One region of the Arthrobacter sp. KUASC02 genome, then DNA from elsewhere that is predicted to be linked to it. Evidence: predicted binding sites of a transcription regulator. Region 1 holds the regulator's gene; each other region holds the start of a gene.
The links. The regulator HrcA, encoded in region 1, represses chaperone genes, less so after heat shock. The targets are predictions, from matches to a motif close to TTNGCACTCGNNNNNNNCGAGTGCNAA.
Positions count from the first base shown of each region.

Region 2: a site for HrcA is predicted at 2,824-2,850, ahead of groES (co-chaperone GroES). Genes of this name have one in related genera too.
Region 3: a site for HrcA is predicted at 3,298-3,324, ahead of AC6JAC_RS07440 (FmdB family zinc ribbon protein). Genes of this name have one in related genera too.

Region 1 covers NZ_AP046053.1:2,372,349-2,376,819, forward strand. The annotation lists gene hemW (radical SAM family heme chaperone HemW) at 1-616, shown strand, start outside; gene AC6JAC_RS10925 (DUF4870 domain-containing protein) at 686-1,105, opposite strand; gene AC6JAC_RS10930 (DUF3097 domain-containing protein) at 1,251-2,102, opposite strand; gene hrcA (heat-inducible transcriptional repressor HrcA) at 2,349-3,362, shown strand; gene dnaJ (molecular chaperone DnaJ) at 3,477-4,471, shown strand, end outside.
Region 2 covers NZ_AP046053.1:1,593,628-1,598,098, reverse strand. The annotation lists gene AC6JAC_RS07355 (LuxR C-terminal-related transcriptional regulator) at 1-459, opposite strand, end outside; gene groL (chaperonin GroEL) at 677-2,287, opposite strand; gene groES (co-chaperone GroES) at 2,372-2,665, opposite strand; gene AC6JAC_RS07340 (hypothetical protein) at 2,872-3,270, opposite strand; gene AC6JAC_RS07335 (THUMP-like domain-containing protein) at 3,326-4,471, shown strand, end outside.
Region 3 covers NZ_AP046053.1:1,621,397-1,625,867, forward strand. The annotation lists gene AC6JAC_RS07430 (pentapeptide repeat-containing protein) at 1,419-1,964, opposite strand; gene cpaB (Flp pilus assembly protein CpaB) at 2,098-2,826, opposite strand; gene AC6JAC_RS07440 (FmdB family zinc ribbon protein) at 2,972-3,211, opposite strand; gene AC6JAC_RS07445 (5-formyltetrahydrofolate cyclo-ligase) at 3,350-3,946, opposite strand; gene galU (UTP--glucose-1-phosphate uridylyltransferase GalU) at 4,059-4,471, shown strand, end outside.

The sequences.
Region 1 (4,471 bases):
CTGGCGCTATTCCCTTGAGACCGCCCTGTCCTACGAACCGGACCATATCAGCGCCTACGCGCTGATCGTGGAGGACGGCACTAAATTGGCCGCCCAGATCCGCCGCGGCGAAGTCCCAGGAATCGACGACGACGACCATGCCGACAAGTACGAAATCGCCGAGGAACTCATCAGTGCCGCCGGCCTTGGCTGGTACGAGGTCAGCAACTGGGCGCGCACGCCGGAGCAGGCGTGCAGGCACAACCTGGCGTACTGGCGTGGTGACGACTGGTGGGGGATCGGCCCCGGTGCGCATTCACACGTCGGCGGAGTCCGCTGGTGGAACGTCAAGCACCCTACGGCCTATGCGGGTCGGCTTTCCGGCGGTGTATCGCCGGCGGCGGGCCGCGAAACGCTCGACGCCGAAACCCGGAACGTCGAGCGGGTCATGCTCGAAGCCAGGCTCAGCTCCGGACTCGATGTGTCCTGGCTGGCAAAGTCCGGACAGCACGCGGTGGCCGGGCTGATCGCGGATGGCCTGGTGGATCCCGCGTCGGCCTTCCGCGGCCGGCTGGTGCTCACCTTGAAAGGCCGGCTGCTTGCCGACGCCGTGGTGCGAAGGATCCTGCCCGACTAAGTTACCGGCCGGGTTTGTCCCGGCCGGATGCGACGCCGGTGCTCGGCGCCGCTAATCGCGTTGCGCCCGCTACTTGATCCAGCGCAGGTTGAAGTCGTAGCGGTGCGGCTGGCCCCGGTTCACGTGGATTCCGGCAGCAACGGAGAAGCACGTCACGGCGATCCAAATCAGTGTGGCCAGCACCGCGAAGATGTTGCCCACCACCGGCAGCAGCACCAGGATGTTGCAGATGACTGCAGCGATTGTGGGAGGCAGGGTGAAGTTCAGCGCTTCCTTCGATTCCTGCGCCGTGAACGGTCCGCGGTCCTTGAAGATCAGGTAGATCAACAGCGACGGGACGCACCCCAGGATGCCGCCGAAGTGCGCGAGGGTAGCCCACTGCCGGTCCTCGTTGGCCGTCAGCGGCAGGGCGTTGGCGGGGACACCATGATACTGGGGCTGGCCATGGCCGGCCTGGTTGTCCCGTTGTTCACGTGCGTCTTCTGCCAAGGTGTCGTCCTTCGGATTGCAGTGGTGCGGTGGTTCCCGGAAAAGCGGACGCTGCCACAGGAGCAACAACCGCCGTATCAAGAATACTGGTTCACGGGTGCATTCGGAGAGTTCGACTTCCGCCCGGGGCGCTGCTAACTTCTGCCTAGGGCACGGTGAGGAAGTCGATGACCTCTTCCACACGGCCCAGCAGGGACGGTTCCAGGTCGGCGTAAGTGCGTACCGCCCCCAGCAGCTTCTGCCAGCCCAGGCCGATGTCTTCCTTGGTCTCGTGCGGCCAGCCGAAGGCAGCCAGGATCCCGGTCTTCCAGTCCACGCCCCGCGGAATGACCGGCCAGGCGTCAATGCCGAGCACTGCCGGCCGGATTGCCTGCCACACGTCCACGTAGGGATGGCCCACGATCAGGACGTTGCCCGCGGCGCCGGGCGACGCCATCACGGCATCGGCGATCCGTGATTCCTTCGAGTTGGCAACCAGGTGGTCCACCAGCACTCCCAGCCGGCGGCCCGGACCCGGACGGAATGCTGCAACCGCCGCCGTGAGATCGTCAATGCCGTGCAAGGGCTCGACGACGATGCCCTCCACCCTGAGGTCGTCACCCCAGACTTTTTCCACAAGTTCGGCGTCGTGCTTGCCTTCCACCCAGATGCGGCTGGCCTTGGCCACCTGGGCGCGCTGGCCCGCCACCCGCACGGATCCGGAGGCGGTCCTGCCGGATGCGGCGGAGGCGGCCTGGGCGCGCGGGGCCGGGGGCATCAGCCGGATCGGCAGGCCCTCCAGGAGGAATCCGTAGCCGAGGCGGAACGTGCGGGACTTGCCGCGCCGGTCCTCCAATGCCACAACGTGCATTCCGCCGGACTTTTCCACCCTGGTGACAGCGCCCACCCAGCCGGACTGCACGTCTTCCAGCACCATGCCGCGTTCAACCGGCACTTCGGGAAGCTCGGCTTTCCGGGGAGCCGTGATGTCCTGCGGGCCCCAGTTCTGGTACGACATCGGGTAGACACAACCTTGCGCTAGAAAATGTGAAACAGGAGAAGTGAAACAGGGGCGCCGTGGCTTCACGGACGTGCCTGTCCTGTCCCGCTCTGGAGTTTCGCCCGGAGCGGTACCAATGCTAACAACGCGGCGACTCATATTAGACTGGTTAGCACTTAGACATGACGAGTGCTAACGGTAGACGGGATCTGGCAGGCGAAAAAGCCGGTCCGCGGCCCGGGTTAAGCCGATCGGAGGTGGAGAATGAGCGAACCACGCAAGCTTGAAGTACTGCGCGCCATCGTGGAGGACTACGTCCATTCCCGCGAACCTGTGGGCTCCAAGGCCCTGGTGGAGAGACACCATCTGGGAGTCTCCAGCGCCACCATCCGCAATGACATGGCGGCCCTGGAAGATGAGGGCCTGATCACGGCGCCGCACACCAGCGCGGGGAGGATCCCCACCGACAAGGGCTACCGGCTCTTTGTCGACCAGATTTCCGCCGTCAAGCCGCTGTCGCAGGCCGAACGCCGGGCCATCCAGACGCTGCTCGAAGGTTCGGACGACCTGGACGACGTCCTGGAGCGTACCGTGCGGCTGCTGTCGCAGCTGACCAACCAGGTGGCCGTGGTGCAGTATCCGCACCTCAGCCGTGCCATGGTGCGGCACATCGAGTTTGTGCTGCTGGCGCCGCGCCAGGTCCTCGCTGTCCTGATTGCGGACACCGGTAAGGTCGAACAACGGGTCATCGACGTCGGCCAGGAGCTCAGCGACGAGGCCGTCGCCGGCCTCCGCACACGGTTCCTGAAGAGCCTGGCGGGGACACCGCTGAGCCTGCTCCCGCAAGCGCTGCCCGCCGTCGTCGCAAGCTGTGAACCGGCACGCCGGCACGCCGCCCAGGCGCTGGCCCGCGGCCTGGATGCCCTGGCCAGCAGTACCCGCGAAGAGCGGATGGTCATGGCCGGCACCGCCAACCTCGCGCGGTCCAACGTTGACTTCCCGCTGAGCATCGGCCCGGTCCTCGAGGCGCTTGAGGAACAGGTGGTCATGCTCCGCCTGCTCAGCGAGATGGCGCAGGACCCCCGCGGCGTGACCGTCAGCATCGGCCGGGAGAATCCCTACGACGGCCTCGCGGAAGCCTCGGTGGTGGCCACGGGCTACGGGCCCGGTTCCAGTGCCAAGGTGGGCGTACTTGGGCCCACCCGGATGGACTATCCCACCACCATGGCCGCGGTCCGTGCCGTGGCACGCTACCTTTCCAGGATCCTCGGGCCTTGACCAGCCCTTCATCAGCCAACCAGGCCTCCGTGTCCCGGCTTCCGGGGGCGGCAGCAGCATTATAGGCACCACCCAAGGCATTACAGGCAGTACAACCAGGAAGAGATACGAACTTTGAGCAGCCACTACGACGTTCTTGGAGTCTCACCCGAAGCGACGGGCGAAGAGATCAAGAAGGCCTACCGAAAGCTTGCGCGGACGTTGCACCCGGACGTGAACCCCGGTGAGGATGCCTCGGACCGCTTCAAGGCTGTCACGCACGCCTATGAAGTGCTGTCCGATCCGCAGAAGCGCCGCGTCTACGACACCACCGGCAACGAGAACGGCACCGACAACGGTTTCGGCGGCGCCGGCTACTCGGGGCAGGGTTTCGCCTTCCAGGACATCTTCGACACCTTCTTCGGTGCGGGCGGCTCGTCCGGACCTGCCTCGCGCGTCCGCCGGGGGCAGGATGCCCTCATCAGCGTCCGCATCGACCTCCGCGACGCCGTCTTCGGCGTGAACAAGAAGCTCGAAGTGGACACGGCCGTAACGTGCCCCACCTGCGAAGGCTCCTGCTGCCAGCCCGGGACCCACCCCGTCCGCTGTGACATCTGCGGCGGCAGCGGCCAGGTCCAGCGGGCCGTCCGTTCCATCCTGGGCCAGGTCATGACCGCGGCGCCCTGCGGCTCCTGCGAGGGCTTCGGAACCGTCATCAAGGATCCCTGCAACGAGTGCAACGGGCAGGGCCGCATCCGCAGCCGGCGTTCGCTGACCGTCAAGGTCCCTGCCGGCGTGGCCACCGGAACCCGGATCCAGCTGGGCGGCCAGGGCGAAGCCGGACCCGCCGGCGGACCTTCCGGCGACCTCTACGTGGAGATCCGGGTCAACAATGACGCCACCTACGTACGCGACGGCGATGACCTCCACGCGACCCTGCACATCCCGATGACTGCAGCAGCCCTTGGCACCGAACTGAGCCTGGACACCTTCGACGGCCAGCAGGAGATCGACGTCAAGGCGGGCACCCAGTCCGGCGAGGTCATCACCCTTCGCGGCCTCGGTGTGACCCACCTCCGGGGCTACGGCCGCGGCGACCTGAAAGTCCACCTCCAGGTCGAGACTCCGGC
Region 2 (4,471 bases), 780 kb from region 1:
CTGGAACTTCTCCCCGATGGCCAGGGCATCCGTGAACCCCCGGCGGGCACCTTCGGGGTTGCCCCCGAACAGCATGCCCAGTGCCGTGGGAATCAGCAGCAGGCCCTCCACTGCGCAGGGTTCGTTCAGCTCTGCCACCAGCCGTCCGGCTCGGGCGAACCATCCCGCGCTCCGGGCCGGCTGGCCCGAGTTCATCAGATGGATGCCGATCCACCCGGCGCAGCGGGCCGCGCCCACCACGTCGCCGACGACGAGGTACTCCTCGTGCGCGCGGGTGAGGGTCTCGATTCCGGCGTCGGATTTGCCGGTCAGGATTTCCACCGTGGCAAGGCGCTCGAGGTCTGCCGCAGGAAGCCCGCCGTGCTGGTCGGCATCGAGGAAGTGCTCGAAGGCGTCGGTCCAGCGATGCTCCTCGAAGGCGGAACGGCCTCTGTCCAGCCCGGCTTCAGACGTTGCCATGATGCCTCCCCGCACCGTTCCAAGCTCCATCTAAGCGCCACGGTACGCCGGGGGTGCCAGGTGCACAAGCTCGGGCAGAAAGCGCCGAACCGGGGTGTAAGAGCGGGAGGTACAGGGCCCAAACCGGCGCGAAAAAGGCCGGCCCGGCGTCGGCGGTTCCTGGAAACCGCCCGGCCGGACCGGCCTTTTGCTGTGCTACTAGAGCCCTGCCTGCAAGCTAGTGCTTGTGGCCTGCGTGCTCGTCCTCGTCGGCCGGCTTTTCGACAACGAGGGTCTCGGTGGTGAGAACCAGTGCTGCGATGGAAGCGGCGTTGCGAAGGGCTGCGCGGGTCACCTTGACGGGGTCAATGACACCGGCTGCGATGAGGTCTTCGTACTCGCCGGTCTTGGCGTTGAAGCCATGGTGGATGGCGGATTCCGCCACCTTTGCAGCGACGACATAGCCGTCAAAGCCGGCGTTCTGGGCGATCCAGCGCACAGGCTGGACCAGAGCGCGGCGCACGATGCCCACAGCTGCTGCTGCGTCACCTTCGAGTGCGGTGACCGACGGGTCCTCGTCCAGCGCCTTCAGGGCGTGGATGAGGGCGGAACCGCCACCGGCAACGATGCCTTCTTCGAGGGCAGCGCGGGTGGAAGACACGGCGTCCTCAATGCGGTGCTTCTTTTCCTTCAGCTCAACCTCGGTGGCTGCGCCAACCTTGATCACGCCGATGCCGCCGGCCAGCTTGGCCAGGCGCTCCTGGAGCTTTTCCTTGTCCCAGTCCGAGTCGGTGCGGGTCAGTTCAGCCCGCAGCTGGGCAACGCGTGCCGCAACGTCCTCGGCCGATCCGGCGCCGTCAACGATGGTGGTGTTGTCCTTGGTGACCGTGATGCGGCGGGCCGTACCCAGCACCTCGAGGCCAACGGAATCCAGGCTCAGGCCGAGTTCCGGGGAAACAACCTGTGCGCCGGTGAGCGTCGCGATGTCCTGCAGCATGGCCTTGCGGCGGTCGCCGAAGCCGGGTGCCTTGACGGCAACGACGTTCAGGGTGCCGCGGATGCGGTTGACGATCAGGGTGGAGAGGGCTTCGCCTTCAACGTCCTCGGCAATGATGAACAGCGGCTTGGAGCTCTGCAGCGCCTTTTCCAGCAGCGGCAGGAAGTCCTGCACCGAGGAGATCTTGCCCTGGTTGATCAGAATGAGGGCGTCTTCGAGGACTGCTTCCTGGCGTTCCGCGTCAGTGACGAAGTACGGGGACAGGTAGCCCTTGTCGAACTGCATGCCCTCGGTGAGGACCAGTTCGGTCTGCGTGGTGGAGGACTCCTCGATGGTGATCACACCATCCTTGCCGACCTTGCCGAAAGCCTCGGCCAGGAGCTCGCCGATCTCATCGCTCTGGGCGGAGATGGCTGCAACGTTCGCAACCTGGGTGCCCTCGACGGGACGGGCATTCTCGAGCAGGCGTGCTGCGACGGCCTCAACCGAGACCTCGATGCCGCGCTTGATCTGCCCCGGAGCTGCGCCGGCCGCAACGTTGCGCAGGCCTTCCTTGACCAGTGCCTGCGCCAGGACGGTGGCGGTGGTAGTGCCGTCGCCGGCGACGTCGTTGGTCTTGGTGGCGACTTCCTTGGCCAGCTGCGCGCCAAGGTTCTCGAACGGGTCATCCAGTTCGACTTCGCGGGCGATGGTCACGCCGTCGTTCGTAATGGTGGGAGCGCCCCACTTCTTGTCCAGCACGACGTTGCGGCCGCGCGGGCCAAGCGTCACCTTGACAGTGTTGGCGAGCTTATCGATGCCGGCTTCAAGCGACCGGCGGGCAGCGTCGTTAAACGCAAGCTGCTTTGCCATGGTTGTGTCCTTTCGAGACAGAAACCCCGCGCCGCTGACCAGTCAGAAATGAATCAGACGGATCGGCGGCGCGGGGTCAAAGAGTTACTTTACGACGATCGCCAGGACGTCGCGGGCGGACAGCACGAGGTACTCGGTGCCGCCGGTCTTGACTTCGGTTCCGCCGTACTTGGAGTAGATAACAACGTCGCCAACGGCAACGTCGACGGGAACGCGGTTGCCGTCTTCAAAGCGGCCGGGGCCTACTGCGACAACTTCGCCTTCCTGCGGCTTCTCCTGTGCGGAGTCCGGGATTACCAGGCCGGAAGCCGTGGTCTGCTCTGCTTCGAGCGGGCGGACAACAATACGATCCTCAAGAGGCTTAATAGAGACCGACACTCGGACCTCTCCTTCTACGTCAGCAAATTCATGGACTGGAAAACCGTTGCGCCTGTGCGTGCAAACCGTCGTCGCGGTGCCGGCAGCAGCGTGGCTGGCAGTTCTCCATGTGTTAGCACCCTCCTAGGGAGAGTGCTAATGAAGACTCTATGTAGTCGTTAGCACTCGGTCAAGGCGAGTGCCAGAATTTCGTCACCGGTGAACGCCTAGCGACCCGCCAGGTCATCAAAGTCGACGTCGTCGCCATCGTCCGTGTCGTCGTCGTTCGTAACGTTTCGGTTCCGGTACAGCACGACGGCGGCAGCGAGCGCCGTCGCAACCGAGGCGATCAGGAACACGAGGCCGCCTGCGCGGACAGCGGCGTACGACTCGCGGATTTGCCGCGCCTCGTCGGTGTCGTCCTGGATGTTCTTGCCGCCCACCGAGTAAACGGTTGCGTTGAAGGAGTCCAGGAAGAAGATGATCACCAGGAGCGCCAGGCAGACGACGGCGATGGCGGCACCGGCGATCAGCGCGGGGCGGGCGTACCTGGCAAGGCCCGTGGGCTGGTGGTGGTCATTGCGTTGGTCTTCTACGGGTGGCTGCGGCCCTGCGCTGTCTTCCATGCCTCCAACCCTAGCGGCACCGCGGGTGTCCGCCGCCTCGATTAGGCTTGATGACATGGCTGACGCACCGCAGGACCTGATCGCTCCGCTCCTGACCAGCGAAGGCTGGGAGCTGCTGGCGTCGCTGGGCCCGTACGGGGAGGACGATGCGTTCCGGCTCAATGAGTCGCTCCGGAAAGCAGGCCACTCCCCCGCGCTCGTCTCGGCAGTCCTCACCCAGTCCAGGCTGCGGACCAAGGCTGAGGCCAAATTCGGCGAATTCGCCCGGCAGATGATCTTCACCCAGGCGGGCCTCGAACAGGCCACGCGCCTCAATGTCGCCGCCCGGCACGCCGAACGGTTTGCCTCCGCGGGGATCGAGCACGTGGCGGATCTCGGCTGCGGGCTGGGCGCCGATGCCATGGCGCTGGCCTCCATGGACATCCGGGTCACGGCAGTGGAAATGGACGAGACCACCGCCGCCTGCGCCACCATGAACCTGATTCCCTTCCCGCACGCCAGCGTGGTCCACTCCGATGCCACCACCGTCCCGCTGGACGGCGTGGGCGGCGTCTGGCTGGACCCCGCCCGCCGCACCACCTCCACCTCCGGCACGCGCCGGATCTGGGATCCGGAGGAATTCTCGCCGCCGCTGTCCTTCGTGGAATCCCTCGCCGAGTCCGGCCGCGCGGTGGGCGTGAAGATGGGGCCCGGCATGCCGCACGAATCAGTCCCTGCCGGCTGCGAGGCGCAGTGGGTCTCGGTGGGCGGCGACGTCACCGAAGTCGCGCTCTGGTTCAACGCCGTCAGCCGCCCCGGCGTCCGGCGCGCCGCCCTGCTGCTCGGCCCGCAGGGCGCTGCCGAAATCACCAGCGCGGAAGGGTTCGACGGCGGACCGGTGGCCCCCGTGGGCCCGGTGGAGGGGTACCTGTACGAGCCTGACGGGGCAGTCATCCGGGCCGGGCTTGTGGCGGATGTCGCGGCACGGCTGGGCGGCCACCTCGTGGACGAACACATTGCCTACATCTGCGCGCCGGAGCTGGTGGACACCCCGTTTGCCAGGGCCTACAAGGTCCTGGAGGTCATGCCGTTCAACGTCAAGGCCCTCAAAGCCTGGGTGAAGCAGCACAACATCGGCGTCCTGGACATCAAGAAGCGCGGCACGTCGGTCACTCCGGAGGAGCTCCGCAAGCAACTCCTCGCGGGGGGCGGGAAGGGGTCC
Region 3 (4,471 bases), 750 kb from region 1:
GCCGAATACCGCCTGGCGGACAATGCCCATATCGCCAGCGGTGCTGCCCGGCTGCGGTGGACACTGTCGGAGCGGTGGCGTGCCGGCATTGCCGAGAACCCGCGGCAGGCGGACCTGCTCCGCAGCCTCCTGAAGGACGGCCGCGTCACGTTGGCCGCCCTCACGGCGCAGGCCCCGGCACTGGTTCCCATGCTGGTGCCCGTGTGGTCCGTGAGCCCCTACCTCATGACCGGATTGCTGCCGGCGGAGCAGAAGTTCGACGCCGTGGTCATCCTCGACGCCGAAGCGACCTCCCTCCAGGCAGTCCTTCCGGCAATCGCCCGGGCCAAGCAGGTCATTGCCTTTGGCGACGACAAAATCGCAAGCCCGCGCACGTTCACGGTCGGCGTCGAGCGGCTCGCTGCCGGGGAGACCGCCCATCAGGCGGTGGAGAGTGCCTACACGGCGTTGTCCTCGGTGCTGCCGACCCGGCGCCTGACCTCCGCATACAGGGCAGTGGACGAGGAGCTGGTGCTGCAGCTGAGCAAGAGTTTCTACGACGGCCGCCTTCACCGGCTCCCCGAGGGGCAGACGGCCACCGGGCTCGACCGCGCGTTGCTCGTAGAATACCTGCCGGATGGCACCGGCCTTCCGAGCGCCGACCAGGAGGGCGTGGAATCCGCTGTGGCCGAGGTCAACCGGGTGGTGGGTCTGGTCTTCGAGCATGCCCGACTGCGCCCGCGGACGTCCCTCGCAGTAGTCACGGCCAGCCTCCGCCACGCAGCCCGGATCGGCGAGGCCATCCGCCTTCAGCTGCCCAACTACCCCCTGCTGGCAAGCTTTTTCAGCGCCGGACCCGAATCTTTCCGCGTGGTGGACCTGGAACGGGCACAGGGCCTGGTCCGGGACCACGTGATCTTCTCTCCGGGTTACGGCCGCACACCGCACGGCCGCGCGCTGCACAATTTTGGTCCGTTGTCCGCCGAGGGCGGCCGGGCGAAATTCGCACTCGCCATGACCCGTGCCCGGCGTTCACTGCATGTGCTGACGTGCTTCAAGCCGGAGGACCTGGACGTCACGCGCCTCAGCCACGGCGCCCTCGACTTCTATGAACTGCTGAACCGCGAGATTGCCGGCAATACCGACCTGGGGACGCCGGCGTCCCGCGCAGCAGCGAGCGAGCAGGCTCTGGGCGCCGATCCCCTGGTGGCAGACCTGGGTGACAGGCTGCGCGCCCGCGGAGCCCGGGTCTGGCACCAGTATGACGGCGTGCTTGACGTGGCCGCGGCCGCGGACCCGGTGCATTCCATCGGCCACGACGAAGCCGACATCCCCCGGCCGGTGGCCATCGAGTCAGACGGCACGGAGCAGTACCGGCGGATGAGCGTCCGTGAACGGAGCAGGCTCCGCCCACAGCTGCTGGAACGATTGGGCTGGCGCTACATGCCCTTGTGGACCATCGAGGTGTTCACGGACCCGTCCGCATGCGCGGACCGGATCGGCGGGTACCTGGGGCTGGAGAAGCCGGCTGTCACGGGCTTCACCTCCTCGTCGCAGGCGTTCTTCGAGGACGACGTGGACAACCTGACCTTAAACAGCACCGACCGGCGTAACGGGGACGCAACGGCAGCCGGTTCCGGCAGCGGCGACTCCGTCAGCGCTGGCAGTGGAGAGCCGGGCGATTCCGGCGAATCCGCCGCTCCGGACGGGCACTCGGTATCCTTGGAACAGGGCGGCAACGACCCGGAGGAGTCCGTCAGGACCCGCACTAATGCAGTGGAAAATATCAAGGACAACGGCATGGACACGAACAACAGCGCAGCGGACAGCCAAGGCGCTCCGCACCGTGAGGCGGACAATTCCGCGCCCGGCAATTCCGCGCCCGGCAGGACAGCGCCCGACAGAACGGCACCCGAGAGGGTAGCGCCTGACCGGACCCCGCAGACGGCAGGCGCCGGCGTTCCCTCGGGAGTGCTGCCCAACAAGGCTTCCGAGGATGACCCGAAGCGCTGGGGCGATCAGGGCTCTGACTACGACCACGATGCCTGGCTTCAGGAACAGAAACCGCCGCACTGGGGCTGATTTCCCCTCTGGGGGAGTGTGCCGGTCCGGACGCAGCTAGCCCTGTGCTCCGACCATGACGAAAAAGAGTTTGCCCTGCGTTGACGAGCCGGCGAGTGCTCGTGCCTGGTCCGGATCCGCTGCAACCACAATGAGCCCCTCTGTTTCGCCGGTCCCCGGCCATGGTCCGGTTTGTCCGCCCTGGCCCGATGTCCAGAGAACGGGAACCGAGGCCGCCAGGACCTGCGATTCGGCGGCCTTGCCGTAGTCGCTGCCGTTCGTCATGACGATGTTGACGAGTTGGCCGGGTGCCACGAGCTGGATGGATGAAGGGTCCGCCATTCTCAGGGGCACGGCCGCCGATCCCGGGGGAGTGCCGGCCAGCAGGCCCGGGCCGAGCAACTGCGTATCGGAGATCAGCTGGCCTTTGCGCAGCGGTCCGGCCAACTGCTTGCCCACAATGGCGGCGGTGTCAGCGAACGCTCCTGCGGGCACCATCCCTGGCGGGACCTCGACACGCACCACTTCGTTGCTTGAGAGGGCAGTGCCGGCGGGAAGGTCACGGGCGGAGGCCAGGGCAGTGACGGTGTGGGCAGGGGCCGGCGTCAGTTGCTGGACGGAACTGCCGGCAGCAGCGCACAGCAGAAGCGCGACCAGCAGCCTGCGATTGCGGTTGAGCCATGACGGGAATCGCTGCACGCCGGACACGCGCTGACGGCCGGGACGTCCCGACCGAAAGCCCGGCCGCGGCGAGGAAGGTCCGTTGTTGCGGAAGGTGAATGGCATGCCGTCAGGCTACGGTGGCGCCGTGTCGCGGTGACAGCCCGGGGAGGTCCTATGTGGAAAACCGCTAGCCGCAGCGCAGCTTCAGTGGCGGACCAACGCTGATGGCGCTCACGCGCCGGATATGGCGGCGGACGCCGGGTTCAGGTCAGCTTGCAGCTGCGGCAGCGGGAACGGCCGCCGGAGCGGCAGAGACGCTGCTGCCCTTGCTGTCGCGTGAGTCGGTCCGGTAGAAGCCGGAACCCTTGAAGACGACACCGACGCTGTTGAACTTTTTGCGCAGGGTCCCCTCACATTCGGGGCAGGAGGTGAGGGAGCTGTCGGTAAACGACTGCACGATCTCGAAGGCGTGGCTGCAGTCCTTGCAGGCGTATGCATACGTGGGCACTGGTAATCCTCCTCTGGGACAAACGAGCAGGTCCCGTGCTGCCTGGCAGGAATCGCCGCCGATTGTTCCTCGGCAGGTTCCTTCCCTTAGCAGTCGCAGGGCCTGAGTGCCAATTCTATCATCCGCGGCGAGCCGGCTTCACATCAGCTGCGCGAGGCGTGACGGTGTGACTGCCACCGGGATTTTTCGGTCGAAGGATTCAGCGGGGATACTGCCGGCGGGAAGGACTTCGTCGTCAAAGACCACCGCAGCGGCGGGCACCGGCAGGCCCTCATCTTCGAGACTCGCGAGGAACTTGTCGTAGTAGCCCCCGCCCTGGCCGATCCGGTTGCCCGATAGGTCTACTGCCGTGGCAGGGACGAAGATCCCTGCCGCTTCGCGCATGGCCTCGTTGCCGTGCTGCTTTCCGACCGGCTCATCGATGGGGGCGTAACTGCTGCGGATGAAGTCGGTCACCGGGGTCCAATAGACCCAGGAGAGTGTCCGGTCGGGTTGGCAGACCGGCAGGAGAACGCGGTGCCCTGTTCCGTGAAGCGCGGCAATGAGCGGCAGCGTGGGGGGCTCGAAGCCCACGCCCAGGTACACGGCAAAAGTGCTTCGTTCGCCGGCGGCAACCATGGTGGCCCACTGGAGGCCGTGGCGTGCAATACCGACTCCGGCGGCTTCCAGGCCGACGGGAGGGATAGCTGCACGCCGGGTGCGGTGGGCTGAGCGGATCTCGTCCTTGGATGGCATCAACGCCCGTCCTTCCATGTCAGCAGGCCCGCCGGCGGAGGCCTTGGTGAGGGCCATCCGGGGCGGTCAATGCAATTACCCAATGTTTGGTCCCTGACGCTAGATTAGTCCAGTGACTACCACCAATACTTCCGTCCGCAAGGCTGTCATTCCTGCTGCCGGACTCGGCACCAGGTTCCTACCGGCCACCAAGGCCATGCCCAAGGAAATGCTGCCGGTCGTGGACAAGCCCGCGATCCAGTATGTCGTCGAAGAGGCCGTCAACGTTGGCCTCACCGACATCCTGATGATCACCGGCCGGAACAAACGCGCCCTCGAAGACCACTTCGACCGGGTCCCGTCGCTGGAGTCAACCCTCGAAGCAAAGGGCGACACCACCAAGCTCGAAGCCATCCAGGCCGCCAGCAACCTCGGTGACATCCACTACGTCCGCCAGGGCGACCCGATGGGCCTTGGCCACGCAGTGCTGCGCGCCAAGCAGCACGTCGGCTACGAACCCTTTGCGGTGCTGCTTGGCGATGACCT